3 regions of the Cytobacillus sp. MT66 genome follow, and region 1 is predicted to be linked to each of the others. Evidence: riboswitches for the same ligand, from Rfam matches in the RefSeq annotation. Region 1 holds a riboswitch; each other region holds the start of a gene.
The links. A riboswitch is a leader RNA that binds a small molecule or an ion and turns the genes downstream of it on or off. The one in region 1 is predicted to bind thiamine pyrophosphate.

Region 1 (7,513 bases):
CTGCTCGGCATCAACGAGCGCCTAGATTTTGTAAATGGTACACTTGATATTGTGAATGAACATGGAACAACGATTGTAATGAAAGTGCCAAATGTCGTGATACAAACAGGAAAGGAGGGACGGATATGATTCGAATTGTCATCGCGGAGGACCAGCGGATGATGCTTGGAGCATTAGGGTCGCTTCTAAGCCTAGAGGATGATATGGAGGTTGCAGGGCAGGCATCCAATGGAGAAGAAGCCATTTCCCTTGTGAAAAAGCTTAAGCCCGATATTTGTATCATGGATATTGAAATGCCCGAGAAAAGCGGCCTTGAAGCTGCTGAAGAACTAAATAATATGGACTGCAAGGTTATTATTTTAACGACTTTTGCCCGATCTGGCTATTTTCAAAGGGCACTAAAGGCGGGAGTTAGGGGATATTTACTAAAGGATAGCCCAAGTGAAGAACTGGCTAATTCCATCCGGATGGTAATGGCTGGAAAGCGGATCTATGCCCCAGAGCTAATGGATGATATCTACAGTGAAGAAAATCCGCTGACAGCCCGGGAAAAAGCAGTGCTCGAACTTGTCGCCGATGGGAAAAACACAAAGGAGATTGCGGCTGAACTTCAAATTAAGACAGGCACAGTCCGAAATTACATCTCCCAAATCATGGATAAGCTTGGGGTAAAAAATAGAATCGAAGCAATTGCTCAATCAAAAGAAAAAGGATGGTTCAAATAACTAGACAATAGTAAAGAAAACTATTGAAGGTATCGAAATACTTTTGCAATTAGCCTTGTTGCTAATTGCCTTTTTAATGCTTTAAAAAAAATTTTAAACAATTTTAAAAAACATCTCGACAAAACGCTATGAATTGTCGGATAATTGTAATTACAATACACGTAAAAGTTATATGAAAATACTAATAGGCGTTATTCCAATTTTATGTGCATTGTCTAGTATTCGTTAAACGCTTTATTTTTTTTAATTAAACTTTCCAATAGTAAAAAAAAGGCAGGGAGAAGTAGGATGAAAGATTATCCAATCGAAGTTCAATTAAGCACTGAAAGAAAAGAAAAACCTGATTTCCATAATCTTGAATTTGGAAGAAACTTTACAGATCATATGTTTCTTATGGATTACACAGAAGGGAAAGGCTGGCATGATCCTCGCATTGTCCCTTATCAGCCTATTACATTAGACCCTGCAGCCGTCATTTTCCATTATGGGCAAACAGTTTTTGAAGGTTTAAAAGCATATCAAACAGCTGATGAGCAAATTTTTCTATTTAGACCTAATAAAAACTTTGAACGTTTAAACCGTTCCCTTGAACGTTTGTGCATGCCGCAAATTGATGAGGAGCTAGCACTAAGCGCCTTAAAGCAATTAATCAATGTAGACCGGAACTGGGTTCCAAATGTTGAGGGAACATCTCTTTACATTCGCCCATTCGTTATTTCAACTGAAGCGCATTTAGGTGTTTCACCATCACTTACTTACCAATTTATTATTATCTTATCTCCTGTTGGAGCTTATTATAAGGAAGGCATCAACCCTGTGAAAATTGCGGTTGAAACAGAATATACCCGCGCAGTTAAGGGCGGAACAGGGGCTGCCAAAACTGCCGGAAACTATGCTTCAGGCTTAAAGGCACAGGAAGTGGCAGAAGACGCTGGTTACTCTCAAGTATTATGGCTTGATGGTAAAGAGCATAAGTATATTGAAGAAGTAGGAAGCATGAACGTCTTCTTTAAAATTAATGGGGAAGTGGTAACGCCTGAGCTAAATGGCAGTATTTTAGCTGGGATTACACGTGACTCAATCATCAACCTGCTTAAACATTGGAATGTACCAGTTACAGAAAGAAAACTTTCAATGGATGAGCTTGTACAGGCAAGCAAAGAAGGAAAATTAGAAGAAGCCTTTGGTGCAGGTACAGCAGCTGTTATTTCTCCAATCGGCGAACTTTTCTATAAAGAAGAAAAGCTTGTCGTTAATAACGGAGAAACAGGTGAATTAACAAGAAAACTATACGACGAATTAACTGGCATCCAAAATAATAAAGTAGACGATCCATTCGGATGGCGCGTACTTGTCTAAAGAACTGCTTTTAGCAGTTCTTTTCTTTTTCCAAAAATTCACTTGCAATTCATATGAATCATGATATGCTAGGTATGTACGTCGGAGAATTTTCAAACAATTTAATTTAGAGTCTTGCTAGGGGCGCCGAAAGGCTGAGATGTGACCCTTTGAACCTGATCTAGTTAATACTAGCGTAGGAAAGCAAGAATGATGTAAAACCAAACTTTTATTTCATTCACTAACCGCTTTCTTTACGGAAAGCGGTTTTTTTATTGTGTTAAAAAGTTAAGGTTTTACAAAACCAAGTTGATTGGAGCTAAAAATCAACGGCAACGTTAAACACAGCCTATTATACAGAAGGAGGGAGTTCGTTGAACACAACGACTAAAACGTTTACCGAAAGACTATTTGAAAACGTGCAGCCAATCTGGGAGAAAAATCACCAGCATCCATTTGTCCAAGAATTAGGAAAAGGCACTCTAGACAAAGAAAAATTTATCCGCTACATGAAACAGGACTATGTCTATTTGATTGACTATGCCAAGCTGTTTGCTATCGGTGTCATGAAGTCGCACGACCTGGATACCATGGGGAAATTTGGTCAGATCCTGCATGAAACATTAAATTTCGAAATGGAGCTTCATCGTCAATTTGCTGCAGAGTTTGGGATTTCTAGAGAGGAATTGGAAGAAACAAAGCCAACTCCGGTTAATTTAGCCTATACACGCTATATGCTGCATGCTGCTCAGCATGGCAGTTTGGCTGAGGTAGTCGCGTGCCTGCTTCCATGTGCATGGGATTATTGGGAGATTGGAAAACTATTAAGAAAGCAATATGGAGACCAATTGGACAATAATCCTTACGCCAAATGGATAGAAACCTATGATTCCGAAACTTTCGGTGCTGGTGCACAATGGCTGATCAAACTAATGGACGAGATTGCAGACGGCAAGCCAGAGCGTGAGCTAGCAAAATTAGAAGAACATTTCCAGATGACTTCAAAATATGAATACCTATTCTGGGACATGAACTACTATGATCACGATTGGCCAATCTAAATTAATTAAGCTGGTGGAAAAATGCTTGAACTAAAAAACGTATCTTTCTCATTTCAACACAATGGTGATAACATCATTTCAAATCTGGACATGAAACTAGAGCATGGTGAGTTTGTATCACTTGTAGGAAAAAGCGGGTCAGGAAAAAGTACCATTTTAAAACTAATCACAGGTCTTCTTAAACAAGATACCGGTGAAATCCTTATCAATGGAAAACCAGTTTCCCTGGGGGATGTAGGGTACATGCCCCAGCGAGACCTGCTTTTGCCCTGGAGGACCATTCTTGAAAATATCATGCTGCCGTCTGAACTCCGAAAAGATGTACATATTTCAGCAGAGGAAGCCGAAAGCTGGCTAGACAAAGTTGGATTACTTGATTATAAGGATGCGCTGCCTAAGCAGCTTTCTGGCGGAATGCGACAAAGGGCGTCATTTCTGCGGGCCTTGTTCACAGGCAAAGATCTATTATTGCTTGATGAACCATTCGGCGCCCTCGACGCATTGACTAAGAAGGAAATGCAGCAATGGCTCCTTTCAATATGGAAGGAATCGAATAAAACTATATTATTTATCACCCATGATCTGGAAGAAGCCTGTTTTTTAAGCGACAGAATCCTGCTATTGCATCCAAAAAAGAAGATAGAAGAAATGAACGTAAGCCTGCCGCGCCCGCGAGTGCCGGATATGCTTCATAAAAAAGAAATGGTCACCTTAAGACAAAACCTGGAGAAAAAAATAGCCTATGAAACAATTTAAAGCCTGGCTGCAAACATATAGTTTATTTTTAATTTTCACGCTGGTTATACTGCTGCTGTTCGAATGGCTTGTCCGTTCTGAGCAGGTGCCATCCTTTATTATTCCAGCGCCAACCATGGTTGTTATGGCCATCATTGACAACTGGCAGCCTTTATTGCTGGAACACACACCTGCAACCATGCTTGAGTTTCTAATTGGGTTTGTTATTGCAGTACTCGGAGGAGTTTTTCTGGCAGCAGGGATGTTTTTTTCGAAAACGGTGGAAAAAATGCTTTATCCTGTTGTACTTATTTCACAAATGATTCCCATTATTGCCCTGTCGCCCATTTTTGTCCTTTGGTTTGGCTATACGATTTGGAGCAAGGTGGCAGTCACGGTGCTAATTTCCTTTTTTCCAATTGTCGTCGGTGCCTACGACGGGCTAAAATCGGCTGATAGAGATTTTATTGAGCTATTTCGTTCAATAGGTGCGAGCCGGTGGAAAATATTTCTTAAGCTGCATGTGCCAATGGCGCTTCCATCCTTTTTTTCCGGCCTAAAGCTTGCCATAGTCTATGCCTTAGTGGGTGCAACAATTGGAGAATGGCTAGGTGCAAGTGAAGGGCTCGGCTATTATAGCCGGAGGATGTCGGGTAATTTAGACGCAGAAGGTGTGTTTGCCTCCATTGTCATTTTAACTATATTGGGTATTTTATTATTTTCATTGATTTCGTTTCTAGAAAAACGAATCCTAAACTGGAAAGACTCTGATGAAAAAATTAACACGGAAGGGAACAACAGCAAATGATGATACGAAAATTTTTAGCAATACTTATACTGGCAGCCGCTTTTTTAGCGGGATGTTCCGGAGACAATGATAACAGCAAGCAGGGAAAAGCCAAGGAGCTTGAGGAAGTCAGCATTATGCTGGATTGGTACCCAAATGCTGTTCATGCACCTATATATGCTGCTAAAGAAAAGGGCTATTTTGAAGACGAAGGGCTGAATGTCAAAATTGAAATGCCTGCAGATACCAATGATCCATTGAAACTAGCAGCAACCGGGAAGGTCGATCTCGCCATCAGCTATCAGAACCAGCTTCTCCTATCAAGAGCTGAAGGTATTCCGGTTGTATCCGTTGCAGCCTATGTAAGACATTCATTAGATGGAATTATGTACAAAAAAGATAGCGGAATCCAATCACCCAAGGATTTAGAAGGAAAAAATGTTGGCTATCCATCAACTGTCGTTAGTGAAGCAATTGTTACCTCTATGGTGAAAAACGACGGCGGCGATATAGATAAGGTTAAACTGACAGATGTTGGCTGGGATTTAATGCCTTCCTTAGCAACTGACAATGTCGATGCGCTAATTGGGGCTTATGTCAATCATGAGCTTGTTCTGCTGAAAAAAGAAGGTTATGACGTTGATATGCTTAACCTAATGGACTATGGTGTTCCTGACAATTATGAATTGGTTATGGTAACTGGTGAAAAAACACTGGAAAAGAAAAGGGAATCGTTAGAAAAGTTCTGGCGCGCTGTTACAAAGGGGCAGGAACTTGTAAAAAAAGACCCGGAAGCTGGTTTGCAGATCTTACTCAATCACGAAAATGAAAGTTTTCCTTTAGATAAAGAGGTGGAGACTGAAAGCCTAAACATCTTATTGCCATTAATGGAAGATGAAGATATCCCTTTCGGCTACCAGGAGGAAGCGGTCTGGGAAGACGTTGCGAATTGGCTGTTAGAAGCTAATGTCATAAAAGAAAAAGTGGATCACAAAAAAGCCTTTACTAATATTACAGGGGAAAATGCCGCAGATTAAGGAGTGTAAAGCATGCAGAAAACGAAAAAGCTCACATTAACCGCAATTATTGCCGGCATTACCACGGTTTCAAGCAGTCTGATTTATTTCCCAGTAGGTTTTGCGAAAATTTTTCCCATTCAGCACTTTGCCAATGTATTATCGGCGGTGCTGCTTGGGCCATGGTATGCCGTCATGCAGGCTTTTATCTCATCAACATTGAGAAATATGCTGGGTACAGGCAGTGTTTTTGCCTATCCCGGAAGCATGATTGGCGCCTTTTTGGCGGCAGTTTTATTTTCTAAAACAAAGAAAATAAGTGTGGCTGCCTTTGGAGAAGTATTTGGTACAGGTATTTTGGGAGCAATGGCTACTTATCCAATCTCAGTTCTTCTTTTAGGCCAGGAGGCAGCGTTATTTGGGTTCGTTCCTGCCTTTGTCTTGAGCTCATTTACTGGAGCATTAATGGGATATGGCCTGTTAAAGATATTAATTAAAAATAAAGCAATTGGAGGGATGCTTTATGAAAACAGCACTCACAATCGCGGGCTCTGATTCAGGAGGAGGCGCAGGAATTCAGGCAGACTTAAAAGCATTTGCAGCCCAAGGTGTCTATGGCATGTCTGTCATCACAGCTGTTACGGCACAAAACACAATGGAGGTCCGGTCTGTCCAAGATATTTCACCTTCTATAATTAAGGATCAGATAGAAGCTGTTTTTGATGATATTCCTGTTGATGCCGTCAAAATTGGCATGCTATCTTCAAGCGAAATTATAACCATCGTTGCAAGTTCACTAGAAAAATATAAACCAAGATTCATAGTATTGGATCCCGTCATGGTTTCAAAGGGCGGACATCATTTATTGCATGAAGAAGCAACTGAAGCACTAAAGGAAAAAATGCTGCCATTGGCTGATATTATTACACCGAACATACCAGAGGCTCAAAGTTTAACAGGGTTAGAAATTGAAAATGCTGATGATCAGATGAAAGCTTGCCAGACATTACTGACCTTAGGCGCCAAATCAGTTCTTTTAAAGGGCGGGCATCTAAGCGGGCAGCCAAATGATTTATTTTACGATGGTGAGCAGTTTTATTGGCTGAAAGGCGAAAGGATTCATACGAAAAACACACACGGGACTGGATGCACACTTTCATCCGCAATTGCTGCCAATTTGGCCAAAGGGGCATCGCTTTTAGAAGCTGTACAAATCTCTAAGGAGTATATTACAACTGCTATCAGACACAGTCTAGAGCTTGGACACGGCCATGGGCCGACACACCATTTTTATGACCTCTATAAAAAGTCAAACCTAGTCAGCAATCATAGTTAAATGGAGGGAAACTATTACATGAATGGAAAAATCGTTACTGAATTATTTAATAACATTAAAGATGGCAATCCGCTAGTCCATCAGATTACTAATGAAGTTACAGTCAATGACTGTGCTAATGCAACACTTGCTATAGGCGGATCCCCTGTTATGGCAACGAGCATCGAAGAGGTCGCAGATATGGTCAAGCTTGCAAATGCCCTTGTGATCAATTTTGGGACGATTGATGATTTAACGTACGAAGCGATGGTTCGTGCAGGACGTGCTGCCAATGAAAAAGGGACCCCTGTTATTTTAGATCCAGTTGGTGTCGGGGCAACTCCTTTTAGAACAGATAGAGCACAGGATTTTATCAGCAAAGTTAAGGTATCCATTGTTAGGGGAAATGCTACAGAAGTATTTGCTCTAATCGGCGGCAAGGCAGAGACAAGAGGAGTAGATGCAGGTGAAATCCCAATTTCTAAAGAGGAATTGGCTGAAAAAGCAGCAACGGAACTTGATGCCATTGCTGTCAT
Region 2 (7,513 bases), on a different contig from region 1:
GGATATTTAAGGAAATAGACTGAGAGGGTGTGCAAAGATGAGCTGTTAATTGTGTAAGGAAGGGGTTGTTTATTCCATCTGTTAAGGCACTAAAAACGAACAATAAACAAGCAGGCATTAATAGAACTCCACTTAAGAATATATAACGCTTTTTTTCCGACAGATAGAGTCGTTGCCTTGGGTCAGGTGACACAATTGGCCACCACATGCTAAAAGACAAAAGCAATAGCAAAAATATATATACACTATGAATAAAGGAGTCTTGCGAAAAAATGTTTAGAACAACCGGTAAATGGTATATCAAGAACAATACCGCAAAAACCATTAAGGCAATCCTTGGAGGCAAAAACCATTTCTTTATTTTGTTAACCGTCGGGATTTTTAAAAATCTATGAAATAAGGTGCTGGGAATCCCCATTAAAAGAATAGGCGGAACAACAAAATATAAAATACTCATTTGGATCATGTGTAAACTGAACGAGAGATGACTTATCGTGGTTAAAGGACTGCCGATGGTTAAATATAACAAGCCTAAACTAAAGAAAAAGAACAGTGGTTGTTTATGATAAATTTTTTGTTCTGTCCAACGATGGACTAATAATGAATATAAAACAGCGATGCATGTCAGGCCAGCTAACAGTGAAGTATTCCACATTAATTGATCTTTAAGTAAAACATCAATATACATGTAATCCTCCTCCAGTTTGAACCCTTCACTATTTTGTTATTAACTTTATATAATTATGTTTGATTATGTGGTTTATAACAATAAGTCACAAATCTTTCATACTTTTATCTATTACTGTTATTTAGAATCAGGATGAAGCTGGTAGAATAGGTGTTGTAGATTGTTATTTTTTATTGGAAATTATCATAATCTAACGAAGGGATATGAAAAATGCTTCCGATTGAAAGGCAAAGACAAATTAAACTATTGATTCAAACGAAAAAAACATTGAAAATTGGCGACCTAAGTAAACAATTTAACGTTTCAGAAATGACGATTTATCGGGATATTAAGCCTTTATTGGAAGAAGGCCTTATTTCCAAGACGTTTGGCGGCATTTCACTTGTTGAAAAGAATACCCATTCTTTATCGAGACAAAGTCATTGTATTTACTGTCAAAGACCAAATAATCCTAAAATGGCTTATCGATTAATCCTATCAGACGATAGGATTGAAACAGCTTGTTGTGCTCATTGTGGCCTGCTTAGACACCGCCAATTAGGTGAAGAAGTGCTACAGGCAATATGCCATGATTTTTTTATGCATACAACGATTAGCGCTCCATTAACTTGGTACGTTATCGATACCACTCTTAACGTTGCATGTTGTCAGCCCCAAGTATTGACATTTGAAAATCGAGAACATGCCGAAAAGTTTGTTAAAGGTTTTGGAGGAAAAATCTATGGATTACAGGATGCCATGGAAGTGATTTATCAGAAAATGCAAAGTCGTACGGGGTGCTGCAGCAAACATAGTTAATGAAGATTGCCGAAAGAGAGTAAGGAATATCTATAAGTAACAACCCGTACACAAATTCTTTCTCGTAGATCTAAGCAATTAGGAAGGAGGATATTATATTGAAATACTTAAAATCCTTGGTCATTGTTCTTACCCTTTTGTTAGTTGGGTGCGGCAGTGAAATTGAAACAAATATGTCCAAGCAAGTAAAGGAATTTGAATTTACAACACAGGATAATAACTCATTATCATCAGAAGACTTGAAAGGGAATTGGTGGATAGCCGATTTTATCTTTACAAATTGTGAAACCGTTTGCCTGCCAATGACATTCAACATGTCCAAACTTCAAGATAAGATGAAAGAGGAAAAATTAGATGCTCAGCTCATCTCGTTCACCGTCGACCCAGACCGTGATACCCCGGAGGTATTAAAAGAGTATGCGGAAGGGTATGAGGCTGATTTAAGCAATTGGACCTTTTTAACTGGTTATGATTTTAACACCATTAGAGACCTGTCGATAGACTCATTTCAATCCCTTTTGGCAGCGCCGCCTGCAGGAACTGACCAAGTAACACATGGAATTAGCTTCTTTTTAGTAAACCCAGAAGGGAAAATTATTAAATCTTACAGTGGGATAGAGGCTGAGGTAGTTGATGTTATCATAGATGACCTTAAAAAAGTTCTATAATAATGACGAATCTAAGAATAGATGGAGGAACTTAAATGAGAAGAAAAATTGGAATGCTGCTGCTAATTTTAGTTTTAGGCCTTTTATCTGCATGTGGTAACACAGATAAAAATGAGCAAAAGCAGGCATCTGAAGAACCAAAGATCATCGAAGTTGAATTTGTGCTTCCTGAAAAGGCAGAAGTAAATGAAAAGGTTAAACTTAAGGCCATTGTTAATTATGGTGAAGAAAAAGTGAAAGATGCCAAAGAAGTGAAATTTGAATACTGGGAAATGGGCAAGGAAGATGAAAGTACTACGATAGAAGCGAATAATAATGACGATGGAACATATACAGCTGAAGTAGCATTTGACCGTGATGGGGTTTATGAAATATATGCACACACAACAGCAAAAGATATGCACACCATGCCGAAAAAACAAATTACAATCGGTGAAGGCGCTACTGCTGCTCATGAGGAAGGGCACCAAGACCAAGCTGAAGGTCATGAACACGGCAGTCATGCCGAAGGATTTAGTATGCATTTTCTGAAGCCGGAAGATATCAAGATGAATCAACCAACTAATTTGACTGTAAACTTACAGATTGATCATGAACCGCTTGAAAATGCGAATGTCCGTTATGAGATCTATCATGAAAGTAATGCAGACAAGCATGATTGGGTAGAAACAGAAGAAGCTGATTCAGGCGAATACACTGGTTCTTATTCATTTAGAGAAGCTGGTATTTACATAATAACTATCCATGTGCAAAATGATGATCGCCTACATGAGCATGAGGAGCATACGGTTGAAATAATTAAATAATGGGTTTGCCAATTTTTATACCCTTCAAAAAGCCTTAGTGACAGGGTTCTTCTCTAGACCGCAAAGTAATCCTATAAGCTTGAAGATCGATCCTTATTTTTTATTTATTCAAGCTTTCTTTTATTGACCGCCCTGTAGATACACAGAGAATTTAACAGAAGAAGAGTTCTACCATTATAATTTGTACGGTAGAAAAAGGAATTAAATTTCATCCTAATATATGTGGACCCCCTCAAGTTATACATATAGTTAAAGGAGATTCTTTTAGACTTTCAACCTTTAAACTAAGGAATTTCGTTTCATTTTCTTCTTAAGTAAACCTTATTTCCCTCTCTTGTAAAAAATTAAAATGTTTATTGTTTAATTCATATTACCAATAGAACCAATTGCTGTCCGTCTCTTAATCAAATGGTTTTTATATTTTTTATTGGTCCTTTTATTTTACTTAAAACTCGTGTATACTAAAACCAAATTGAATAGAAATAACTAGGGGAGTCCAATAAGTTGGGCTGAGAGAGAAACACGTTAAAGTTTCTTGACCCTTTGGACCTGATCTAGCTCATACTAGCGTGGGGAAGTTAGAAAAAATAATCATGTATTAAATAAATTTCCACATACAAAGCCGGTCCATCCTTTTTGGATTCGGCTTTTTTTATTTAATTCATTTCTTTAATTCCTCTTTTATTGTCTAGATCTCGTCCTCTTTAATTATAAAAAAGGGAGAGATTTACTCTATGTCAAGAACTTCATTAAACGAAAAAAACATTTCCATCATGTCTAGTTTTTTAGGTAGTAAAAAAGTTTATGTTGAAGGCTCAAGACCCGATATCAAGGTACCAATGCGTGAAATTGAACTAAGTCCTACAACGGGCGCCTTTGGTGAAGAAGAAAATCTACCAGTTCGGGTCTATGATACAAGCGGACCTTATACGGATACTAAATATTCAGTTGATATTACAAAAGGTCTTCCTCCTCTTCGAAGCACATGGATTCATGAACGAGGGGATGTTGAGGAATATGAAGGTAGAGAAGTTAAGGCTGAAGACAATGGATATAAGGATGAGAATGACCCTCGAGCTAATCATAATGTGTTTCCGGGTTTAAAGCGTAAACCGTTACGTGCAAAAAAAGGTGGAAATGTTACACAGCTTCATTATGCAAGGAAGGGCATCATCACTCCTGAGATGGAATTTATCGCATTAAGGGAAAATATGAAACCTGAATTTGTACGCGAAGAAGTTGCAAGAGGTCGAGCAATTATCCCTTCTAATATCAACCATCCAGAGGCAGAGCCTATGATCATAGGACGTAATTTCCATGTTAAAATCAACGCAAATATTGGAAATTCTGCTGTTACATCCTCCATAGAAGAAGAGGTCGAAAAAATGACATGGGCCACTCGTTGGGGTGCTGATAATATTATGGACCTATCAACAGGTAAAAACATTCATACAACAAGGGAATGGATTATTCGCAATTCAGCTGTTCCTGTAGGAACCGTTCCTATCTATCAAGCACTTGAAAAAGTAAACGGTGTTGCCGAAGACCTTACATGGGAGGTTTACCGTGATACTTTGATTGAGCAAGCCGAGCAAGGCGTGGATTACTTCACCATTCATGCTGGTGTTCTTTTGCGATATGTTCCGTTAACTGCAAAACGTTTAACAGGTATTGTATCCAGGGGTGGATCTATTATGGCTCAATGGTGTCTTCACCACCACAAAGAAAACTTTTTATATACTCATTTTGAAGAAATCTGTGAGATTATGAAAACTTATGATGTTGCATTCTCTTTAGGAGATGGTCTACGTCCTGGTTCAATTGCTGACGCTAATGATGAAGCACAATTTGCGGAATTAGAAACTCTTGGTGAACTAACAAAAATTGCTTGGGCGCATGATGTACAGGTAATGGTTGAAGGTCCAGGTCACGTACCTATGCACCTTATTAAAGAAAACATGGACAAACAACTTGAGGTTTGTAAGGAAGCGCCTTTCTATACTCTAGGGCCACTTACAACTGACATAGCTCCTGGTTATGATCATATTACATCTGCGATAGGTGCAGCCATGATTGGTTGGTATGGTACAGCTATGCTATGTTATGTTACACCAAAAGAACATTTAGGTTTACCAAACCGAGATGATGTCCGTGAAGGTGTTATAACTTATAAAATAGCTGCACATGCTGCTGATTTAGCGAAAGGGCATCCAGGTGCACACAAAAGAGATGATGCCTTATCAAAAGCTCGTTTCGAATTTCGATGGAGAGATCAGTTTAATTTATCATTGGATCCTGAACGTGCTTTAGAATATCATGATGAGACGTTACCTGGAGAAGGTGCAAAAATAGCACATTTCTGCTCAATGTGTGGACCGAAATTTTGTAGCATGAGGATATCTCAAGATATTCGTAATTACGCGAAAGAAAATAAACTCGATACAAAAGAAGCAATAGAAAAAGGAATGAAGGAAAAAGCTGAAGAGTTTAAGGAATCTGGTGGTAAATTATATCAATAACTCTTGCTGTTAGGAGGTTTACGTTGAAGTTCCAAATAATTGAGGAGGAGATCAATCAATTAAAAACTCACCTTGCTTTTTTGGAGAAACGCTAAAAAGATTCAACAAAATTGTGACCATCATTTTAAAGGAAATCAATATTATGAAACATGTATCAAATGGTTTCCTTTAATATAAGCAAACTGTAAAAAAAAATGAGGGTGGACGCACTAAACAAACGGGCAAAATTCTTTAGTATTTACCATGTTCACAAGTCATGACACCCTCTCATGTGCCTTTAAGGTTGTTAATATTGATTAATGTTACTTTATTGGGCTATATTTTTCTTGTTACATAGTAAATTTAGAATATAGAGGTGTAAAAGAATGAATAAAACAGAATTAGTGAAAGTTGTATCAGCATAAGCTGAACTAACACAGAAGGATGCTTCAAAGGCAGTTGATGCCTTGTTTAATACGGTTTCAAACACACTTGCTGAAAGAGAAAAAAATCCATTAATTGGATTTCCGGACGTTTGAGGTACGGGAACGTTCAGGTAGAAATGGTCGAAACCGGTGAAGAAATAGAATTGCTACTTCTTTTAATTCCTGTTTTTAAGCCGGGCAAGAATTAAAAGAAGCTGTTAAATAATAATATATCTTAACAGTAAATACCTCTGGTATGTGTAAAAGGGATACAAAAATTAATTAATAATAGTTTGTTCACTAAGGGCGTGATTCATCAGCAAGAATTACGCTCTTTAGAAAAGGAAGCGATTCGATGCTCTAAGTTATTCAATAAACAATAGCAGGTTATAAGAACCCAATTAACTTTTTAATTATTAGTTGTAAAATATGAAATGAACTGGAAAATTGCAGATAGGTTACGCTATTTATTTAGGTCTGTGATGGAGGTCTACAACTTTTACAAATGTAAAAGGCACCTATTGACATAAAAGGTCCGAGGGAAAGGTTCAGCGTATTTGCTATGCGTTGAATCTTTCCTTTCGGCCTTTTTTTAATAATTAATGGAGCATTCCTGTTAGAAGCTTTTTCGGGGACTTGTACAAAAAGAGCCCTCTTGGTATGATACGGGGTGTCAAATCTGCAGAATTGACCCCTAATTTGTAACCAAGGAGACAAAACCAGAAAATAAGTGATCCATTGTGCATCGCGTAATTTTCAATCACTAATTTCCACATTATCCAGTAATGACCGCGTAGTATACCCATACATTGGAAGAGTTTCACATAATATAAAAATTTTGTTAGAAAACGTGTTTTGACACCCTACCAACGGGTAAACCGTTGATAAATCAATATTTATAGAGGGAGGTTTATTGTATGTAGAGAAATGATGAATTTAAAGCTGGTGTTCCTGTAATTATTATGAAAGAAGAGAATCAAGTTTTGTTACAGAAAATAGCAGATGTAGGGCTGTGGGGTATTCCTTTAGGACATATAGAAATAGGAGAAACAGTTTCTGAAGCATCTTAACCAATTTAGAAATAAAAATTAAAATGCTGATTGGTGTTTACTCTGCCCTAATTCACAAGTATTTACTTTATCAAATGACGGATTCGTATACTCTCTCCTCCTAAACTCAGTATCTCCTAAGGCTTCTTGTAATGTCATAGGCTCGCTTGTTAAACGGGATCCTTGTCCCAACAGCCTGAAACATGCTTATGCAAGTAGGGGGTGAACAGTTTAGTTAACGGGATCGAGTCCCAGGGGTGCGACGTTCTACCTCGACTACCGTAATCATATGACCAAATATAAAAAGGTTAACCAGAAAAATCGGGCTAACCTTATATTAGGAACGGGTGCTTTTAGTTGTAGAGTGAAAAATACCATTTCGCTAGGTACACTCTAAAAAAAAGATTAATAATGGATGAAAGTTCAAGGTGTTTTAAGAACATCGATGTATTATATTAAATTGGCCGTCGAAACAGGAATACCTATATAATATTAGTGAATAATTTAGTTCCTTTTTTAGGTCCTAACGAAAGGAGATCACCATTGAGTACTATATCCAATACAAAGGATATTTTAGAGCG
Region 3 (7,513 bases), on a different contig from region 1:
TACATTAACCCGCTTGTAAGTGTTTTGCTTGGAATGATTGTTTTTAGAGAAAAATTGTCAGTATCGCAATATGTTTCGTTTGCTCTTGCCTTATTAGGTGTTTTGATTCTAACAATTTCATACGGCCTTTTTCCTTGGGTATCAATTATTCTAGCACTTAGTTTTGGTTTGTATGGCTTAGCAAAAAAAAAGATCAAGTTAGATGCAGATATAGGTTTAGCCCTTGAGACTATGGCCGTCACACCTATTGCCTTTCTGTATATGGTCTTACTTTCTTATAAGGGGGTACAGTCCTTTTTAGCCGTATCTATTAATACGGATTTTCTGCTTATTGGTGCAGGGGCCGTGACAGCCATACCGCTTCTCTACTTTGCCAAAGGGGCTCAGAGAATTCCTTTATCAACACTGGGATTTATTCAATTTTTATCACCGACGATTACGTTAATTCTTGGAGTATTTGTTTACCATGAGACTTTTTCAAAAACCCACTTCATTTCATTTATGTTTATTTGGGTAGCGATCACATTATTTACCTTATCGAAAATGAAATACTTTACACATTATGAAGGAAAATATAAAAAGAGCAAAAGTCTAGGAGCATGATTCCAACTGCTTAAGTCAGGTCTTATCAGGCCAGTTGTTTTTATTCGCGTATTTTTAGATGCCGACTTTTAAATAATTAATATTGTGTACCTTTAGGTATATTCATATTTTGGTTTTGAAATATATAATAATAGATATTTATTGAAAAATATTATATTTAAAAATATAGATATTAAGCATATAGTTTAAAATTTACAACCAGCCTCTTAAATAAATTGATTTTAAAAATATAAAAGGGATCCTGCCAATAATGCATTTATTGGCAGGATCCCCATTATTACTTTTAATATTAAAATAATAAAATCTTAATTGAAATTATCTCACTTGGCTATTTAATTATTCTCCCCAGTTAGCAAGTTCATTCGCACCGTTTGCGATTTCTGCCATCGAACTGCTGGACTGTTGTGTAGTGGGCCTTCCGAATTGATCGGAATGTGGTAAAGGTACAGATTGCAATAAGTTATTCAGGAAGTAATGCTAGATTAGTGTATTTAACGAAGAGTGGCTGTCTAAATAGACAGCCACTTCATATAATGATCCTTTACAAAGGATAATCATACAACATTATTTAACAGGATTCTCAACAACTACATTTGTGGAAACAAGATTAACTAGATTTGCAATTGTATCGCCTACAGGGCAATGGGCTTCAATATATTCTTTATATTCTTCAATTTTTTCTTCAGGGGCTGTTGTTTCAATATGAAATGTATATCTTATTGTTTGAAACCCTGGCCGCACATCAGATTTACCAAGAAATCCGTCAATGTCAATATCTCCCTCTACCTCAACCCAAAAGTTTTGAAGAGCTATATCAAATTTTTTCGCATAGGTTCTTGCTACGATTGACTGGCATGCCCCTAGGGCAGAAAGAAGGAGTTCAACCGGACTCATTCCTTTATCTGAGCCCCCTAGGCTTTCCGGTTCATCGATAATTACCTTATGACTTCTTGCCTCAGCTTCTACTAACACGTTCTCTTTTAAAAAAGTTTTTGCTTTATATGTAGATATAGCCAATATAAATCTCTCCTTTTTCATCAGGTTTTAATATTTTTTAATTCCTAGTAATTATATGCGAATTAATATATTTATATTATCATAAAATTTTTATATATTCAACAATTTGATTTGCTTTGTTAAGCTTGTTTTAGATTCATTGATAAGTAATTTCCCAAACGAATTTTAAGGGTGAAAGTAATATAAAGAGCTATGTTGTAAAAATAGCTACCCCACTTAATAATAATTGACCGGTTATTTGGAGTAATAATAATACTTACCTGTTCCATTAACATGTGGATAAGTTAACTTTCCGTATGTAATAAAATAATTTTATTGATCGAAGCGGCATTAATTCTATTGGAATGTCTTTTATATATAACGTTAAACAACCTTGCCTCAACTAAAAAATTAAGGCAAGGTTTCTTATGGGATCTCTTAGCTTTATTTCTTATGAAGCTTTTTAATTACTAATAATATAATATAAAACATTTTTTTAATTACACTTGATACCTTTTTCATAATGTTGATTTCCTTTAAAATTATGATGAGTTGATTAATTTCCTCTTCTATTTTATCGACCTTTACCCTAATAACCCCCTAATAAAGTTACTGATATATGTTACCACCAGATTTCTTAAACTGCTCAGCTTTTTCCTTCATACCTATTTCAATAGCTTCCTTCGTTTCAATTTTCTTTTCTTTTGCAAAGTTACGAATATCTTGTGAGATTCTCATACTGCAGAATTTAGGTCCGCACATAGAACAGAAATGTGCTGTTTTAGCACCTTCAGCAGGTAGCGTTTCATCGTGATATTCGATTGCACGTTCAGGATCTAAAGATAAATTAAACTGATCCCTCCAACGGAATTCAAAACGAGCTTTTGATAAAGCATCATCTCTTTTGTGTGCTCCTGGATGTCCTTTTGCCAAATCAGCAGCATGTGCAGCAATTTTATAAGTGACAACCCCTACACGAACATCATCTCTATTCGGCAAACCTAAATGTTCTTTTGGCGTTACATAACAAAGCATTGCCGTCCCATACCAACCAATCATTGCAGCTCCTATAGCAGATGTAATGTGATCATAACCAGGAGCAATATCAGTCGTAAGAGGCCCAAGTGTGTAAAATGGCGCTTCCTGACAAACTTCCAGTTGTTTATCCATGTTTTCTTTAATTAGGTGCATCGGTACGTGCCCTGGTCCTTCAATCATCACCTGTACATCATGCTTCCAAGCAATTTTTGTCAACTCACCAAGTGTCTCTAATTCTGCAAACTGTGCTTCATCGTTCGCATCTGCAATAGACCCAGGACGTAAGCCATCCCCTAAAGAGAATGCAACATCATAGGATTTCATGATTTCACAGATTTCTTCAAAGTGAGTGTATAAAAAGCTTTCTTTGTGGTGGTATAGACACCATTGTGCCATGATAGACCCACCACGAGAGACAATACCTGTTAAACGTTTAGCTGTTAACGGGACATACCGCAAAAGAACACCAGCATGAATGGTGAAGTAATCAACACCTTGCTCTGCTTGTTCAATTAGGGTATCACGGTAAACCTCCCAGGTAAGATCTTCAGCAACACCATTTACTTTCTCAAGTGCCTGATAAATGGGGACAGTACCGACAGGAACCGGTGAGTTCCGAATGATCCATTCCCGTGTTGTATGGATATTTTTCCCTGTCGATAAATCCATAATATTATCAGCACCCCAGCGTGTCGCCCAGGTCATTTTTTCAACCTCTTCTTCGATAGAAGATGAAACAGCAGAATTACCAATATTTGCATTAATTTTCACATGAAAGTTACGGCCTATGATCATGGGCTCTGATTCTGGATGGTTGATATTTGAGGGAATAATCGCTCGCCCCTTTGCAACTTCATCCCGTACGAATTCAGGTTTCATATTTTCTCTAATTGCGATAAATTCCATTTCGGGAGTGATAATTCCCTTTCTTGCATAATGAAGTTGTGTCACATTTTTTCCTTTTTTGGCCCGTAACGGTTTTCGCTTTAAACTAGGAAACGCATGACGGTTGGCGCGAGGATCCTTTTCATCTTTATAACCATTATCCGCTGGTGTCATTTCACGGCCATCATATTCCTCAACATCGCCGCGTTCTTGAATCCATGAACGGCGAAGGGCAGGAAGACCCTTAGTAATATCGACAGAATAATCAGGGTCTGTATATGGTCCGCTGGTGTCATACACACGCACTGGAGGATTTTCTTCTTCTCCAAACGTACCTGTTGTCGGGCTTAACTTGATTTCACGCATTGGAACTTTAATGTCCGGTCTAGAACCTGTTACATATACTTTTTCACTTCCGGAAAAATTAGACATGATGGAAATACTTTGATCGTTTAATGAGGATGTTGACATTGACATAATAAATCTCTCCTTTTATGAATATAAGGACAAGATAAAGAACACAACAAGTGGAGAGCTTATTAAAGCTTATGAAGTACATAAAAAAGCCGGTGTCCAATAAATAATTGGACCCGGCTATATGTATACAGAAGTAGTGTGACTATAATGACTAACTTCCCCACGCTGGTATGAACCAGATCAGGTCCCAAGAGTCAAGAAACTTCAACGTGTTTCTTTCTCAGCCCAACTTATTGGACTCCCCTAGTTATTTCTATTCTATTTGATTTTAATATACATGAAACTGCGTTAAAATAAAAGGAAAATTTATAAAATGAGAAAAATTCACTGAATTTAATTAAACGAGAAACCACCGCCCAAAGGTGGAGGATTACTATGAGTAATTGATAATCTACTGTTCATTTAAGCTTCTTTTAAAGGCTAATTTCTTACCCAGTGCCTTTAGTGTAAAAGATTTCTGGCCGGGTCTATATGTAGCTCTGGGACATCGGGCTCAACAGGTGATGAATATACTTAAAAAAATTGATAGCCCGTTACATAATCCCATCCACTATCTGAATACATCTCTATCTGTTCTAGTGTAATTCTCCTTTTTAAGGATACATCTATTCTGTACCTAAATTTTCGCTTCACCTTAGATAAAATAATCACGGAACTAATTTCAAAAAGTTTAAAGGAATTATGGTTAGATACAACCACTGCAAACTGAAGAATGTTATTTACCATTTTTATTGGAATTGCTCATTTTAAAAGGGATTTGACCTCTAAAATGGATCAAGGGCGGAATCACATTTTCCAGATGCTCCCCGTTATAAAAACTAAAATACTATGGGTACCTTAACAAACAGAAGTCCAATCCTCAGAAATCCCACCTTTTCCCCTACTTTTCTTTAAAAAGGATTACTTTTTATTATATTCAGGAACCCTTCGATATTGGGAGATAATTCTTTATCTTTATTACGGCTACAAAGATATACAGGGCGTTTTATTTCAATACCTTTAACCTTAACTCTCCCCAATTCCTTACGCTTCAAGTGTTCTTGTACTGCCAGTGAAGGTGCTAGCATTGTTCCATACCCAGCTATAACAGCACGGACAGATTCATTTAAACCATGAAATTGCAACCCTATGCGTGGAACCGTAACTCCATGAACCTTGCACAAAGAAAAAAGAACTTCCCTTGTAGAACTTCCTTCCTCTCTTAATAAAAATGGTTCTTGGACCAAATCAGATAGTAATACCTCTTTTCCATTGTATTTATGGTTTTTCGGGACAATAAACCAAAATTCTACGTCCATTAAGTGATGGAGGTTTAATTCTGTTTGTTTCCACTTTTCTTTTACTACAAAAGCAATATCAGCTTTATAGCGAAGTAATTTTTCGAGTACTTCATTTGAATTACCACTAAATAAATCTACATTTACCAAAGGTGATTCATTTTTAAACTTGGCCAGCCATGAGGGTAACAAAAAATTAGCTGGTAAATAAGTTGATGCTATTTGTAAATTTTCTAGCTCTCCATTCCTTAATTGATTCAATTTATTTTCTATGTCTTTTTCCATATCAAATAAACGTTCGGCTTGTTTAAATAAAAATTGACCCGAGTTGGTCAGTTTGATCCCTCTTCCTTCTGCCTCGATTAACTTCAATCCTGTTTCTTTTTCTAGATTTCGTATTTGAATGGTTACGGCTGGCTGACTTAGGGAAAGAACTCTTGCAGCCTCAGTAACGCTCTTTATGGACGCCACAGTAGTAAAAATCCGAAGAGAATGAAGGTTCAATGATTTAGCCTCCCATAAATTTTTTTTATAAAAATATTTAAAACATATATTAGACTTATCAATATTTATTTTATACTCTTTCTGTAAGGAATGGTAAAGGGGATTACTTAATGAATACATCTATCATTAAAGAAGAATTCCAACAGCATAGTAAACAAAAAAGTCAAAGCAAAATATATATGATTTTCTTTCTCTCATCTATGTCATTAATTGGCATTGGAACAGGGATTTGGGGAATAAAAGGAGGAAGCTTTCATCCTTTTGTTTTAATTTTTATTGGGTTAGGTGCCTCTTTCATGGGAACGTTAGCTGGAGGAGCTGGGCTAATTACGGTTCCAGGCATGATGTTAACCGGTATTCCAATTCAAACTAGTATTGCTACTAACAAGTTCTCCTCCGGTATAGCTGCACTTTCAAGTGTATTTTATCTAATCCGTCATAAGCAACTTACTGTAAAATCGATATTGAGAAATATATTAGTAGCACTTATAGGAGGGGTTGGTGGTTCATTACTAACGGCACATATAGACGAAAAAACAATGAATATTGTAGCATTCTTATTACTTTGTTTTGCATTAATCGTTACCCTGAAAAGTAAGGAGTGGGCAGCTAATATACAACTTGTTCATAAATCTCCTACCAATAAGTTGAGACTATATATCCCTTTATTTGTAGCTGCCTATGATGGGGGATTTGGGCCAGGCGCCTCCACATTTAGTATTCTTTATTATATGAAAAACAACCATACATATATGAAGGCTATCCAAATGACAAGGGTTTTAATTCTTGGAAGTTGCACCGGAGGGTTCATTGTATTTTATCAGACTGGATTTATCCATTGGTCTTATGCAATTCCTATGGCTATTGGTTCGATTATTGGTTCTCAAATAGGTCTTCTACTTTTACCTAAAATCCCTCAAAAAATAGCAAAGTACCTTTTACTCATAATTATCTGTCTCTTAATTATACAGATGATTTATAAATTAATTTAAATTGTATCTTCGTGCTCAACTTGGAATCCTAAAAAGCTCCATCATATAACGCATTCTTAATGGTATAGGGATAAGGTTACCCTTATTGATAAACAATGGACTGATCGAAAAAAATGACCAGTCCATGAATTTAATTTCTCGAACCATTATCCAGTAAGAACCGCAAGGACCATGAATATTATTATAGATATTTATACTTGTATTTTCTTATTACTAGCATGTTTTACAATTGATTCCACAAACAGCTGACAGCGATAAACATCTTGTTCTTGTGGCATCAGCTCGACTTTCAAAGTAGCAGTCAAGCTGGTGTGTGCGTAAAGCATATCCCGAAACCAATCGACGGCTCCACAATAGTTTGGGTAAAAACTATCTCCTGTTCCGAAAACTGCTGTTAACATATCTTTTCTATTAAGTGATTCAAACGCATGGTATAGTCGCCACATTTCCTTTGGGATCTCCCCATTTCCCCATGTGTAAGTACCTATTACGATTACATCATATTGAAGCAAATAAGATTCCTGAAACTCTTCGATCCGGTACATATCTGTGTCCAATGATTTTCTCAGGGAAATGCGATAAATTCCCTCAGCTAATTCTTTTGTATTTCCTGTTACTGATGTATAAACAATGGCAAGCTTCATTACAATTCATCAAATCCATTAGATTGTGAGACCTTTGAGTACGTTCTTGACTTTTGTTCAAAGAAATCTGACTTTGTCGCATTCATCATTTCATCAC

Region 2: it holds a riboswitch for thiamine pyrophosphate, as region 1 does, so the genes downstream of both, thiC (phosphomethylpyrimidine synthase ThiC) here and tenA (thiaminase II) in region 1, are expected to answer to the same signal.
Region 3: it holds a riboswitch for thiamine pyrophosphate, as region 1 does, so the genes downstream of both, thiC (phosphomethylpyrimidine synthase ThiC) here and tenA (thiaminase II) in region 1, are expected to answer to the same signal.

What each region holds. Positions count from the first base shown of each region.
Region 1 covers NZ_JBXAFB010000001.1:250,467-257,979, forward strand. Annotated here, with positions in the region: gene AC1Q59_RS01215 (sensor histidine kinase) at 1-129, shown strand, start outside; gene AC1Q59_RS01220 (response regulator transcription factor) at 126-725, shown strand; gene AC1Q59_RS01225 (branched-chain amino acid aminotransferase) at 1,014-2,084, shown strand; TPP riboswitch at 2,194-2,283, shown strand; gene tenA (thiaminase II) at 2,438-3,124, shown strand; gene AC1Q59_RS01235 (ABC transporter ATP-binding protein) at 3,146-3,880, shown strand; gene AC1Q59_RS01240 (ABC transporter permease) at 3,867-4,667, shown strand; gene AC1Q59_RS01245 (ABC transporter substrate-binding protein) at 4,667-5,683, shown strand; gene thiW (energy coupling factor transporter S component ThiW) at 5,696-6,217, shown strand; gene thiD (bifunctional hydroxymethylpyrimidine kinase/phosphomethylpyrimidine kinase) at 6,186-6,998, shown strand; gene thiM (hydroxyethylthiazole kinase) at 7,017-7,513, shown strand, end outside.
Region 2 covers NZ_JBXAFB010000028.1:1,387-8,899, forward strand. Annotated here, with positions in the region: gene AC1Q59_RS24100 (cytochrome c oxidase assembly protein) at 1-688, opposite strand, end outside; gene AC1Q59_RS24105 (DeoR family transcriptional regulator) at 899-1,486, shown strand; gene AC1Q59_RS24110 (SCO family protein) at 1,585-2,154, shown strand; gene AC1Q59_RS24115 (FixH family protein) at 2,190-2,960, shown strand; TPP riboswitch at 3,439-3,553, shown strand; gene thiC (phosphomethylpyrimidine synthase ThiC) at 3,695-5,479, shown strand; partial or broken gene AC1Q59_RS24125 (HU family DNA-binding protein) at 5,845-6,109, shown strand; partial or broken gene AC1Q59_RS24130 (NUDIX hydrolase) at 6,846-7,044, shown strand; gene AC1Q59_RS24135 (EAL domain-containing protein) at 7,476-7,513, shown strand, end outside.
Region 3 covers NZ_JBXAFB010000034.1:1,530-9,042, forward strand. Annotated here, with positions in the region: gene rarD (EamA family transporter RarD) at 1-603, shown strand, start outside; gene AC1Q59_RS24530 (OsmC family protein) at 1,168-1,620, opposite strand; gene thiC (phosphomethylpyrimidine synthase ThiC) at 2,209-3,993, opposite strand; TPP riboswitch at 4,140-4,254, opposite strand; gene AC1Q59_RS24540 (LysR substrate-binding domain-containing protein) at 4,890-5,780, opposite strand; gene AC1Q59_RS24545 (sulfite exporter TauE/SafE family protein) at 5,891-6,772, shown strand; gene AC1Q59_RS24550 (flavodoxin domain-containing protein) at 6,964-7,416, opposite strand; partial or broken gene AC1Q59_RS24555 (ribonucleotide-diphosphate reductase subunit beta) at 7,416-7,513, opposite strand, start outside.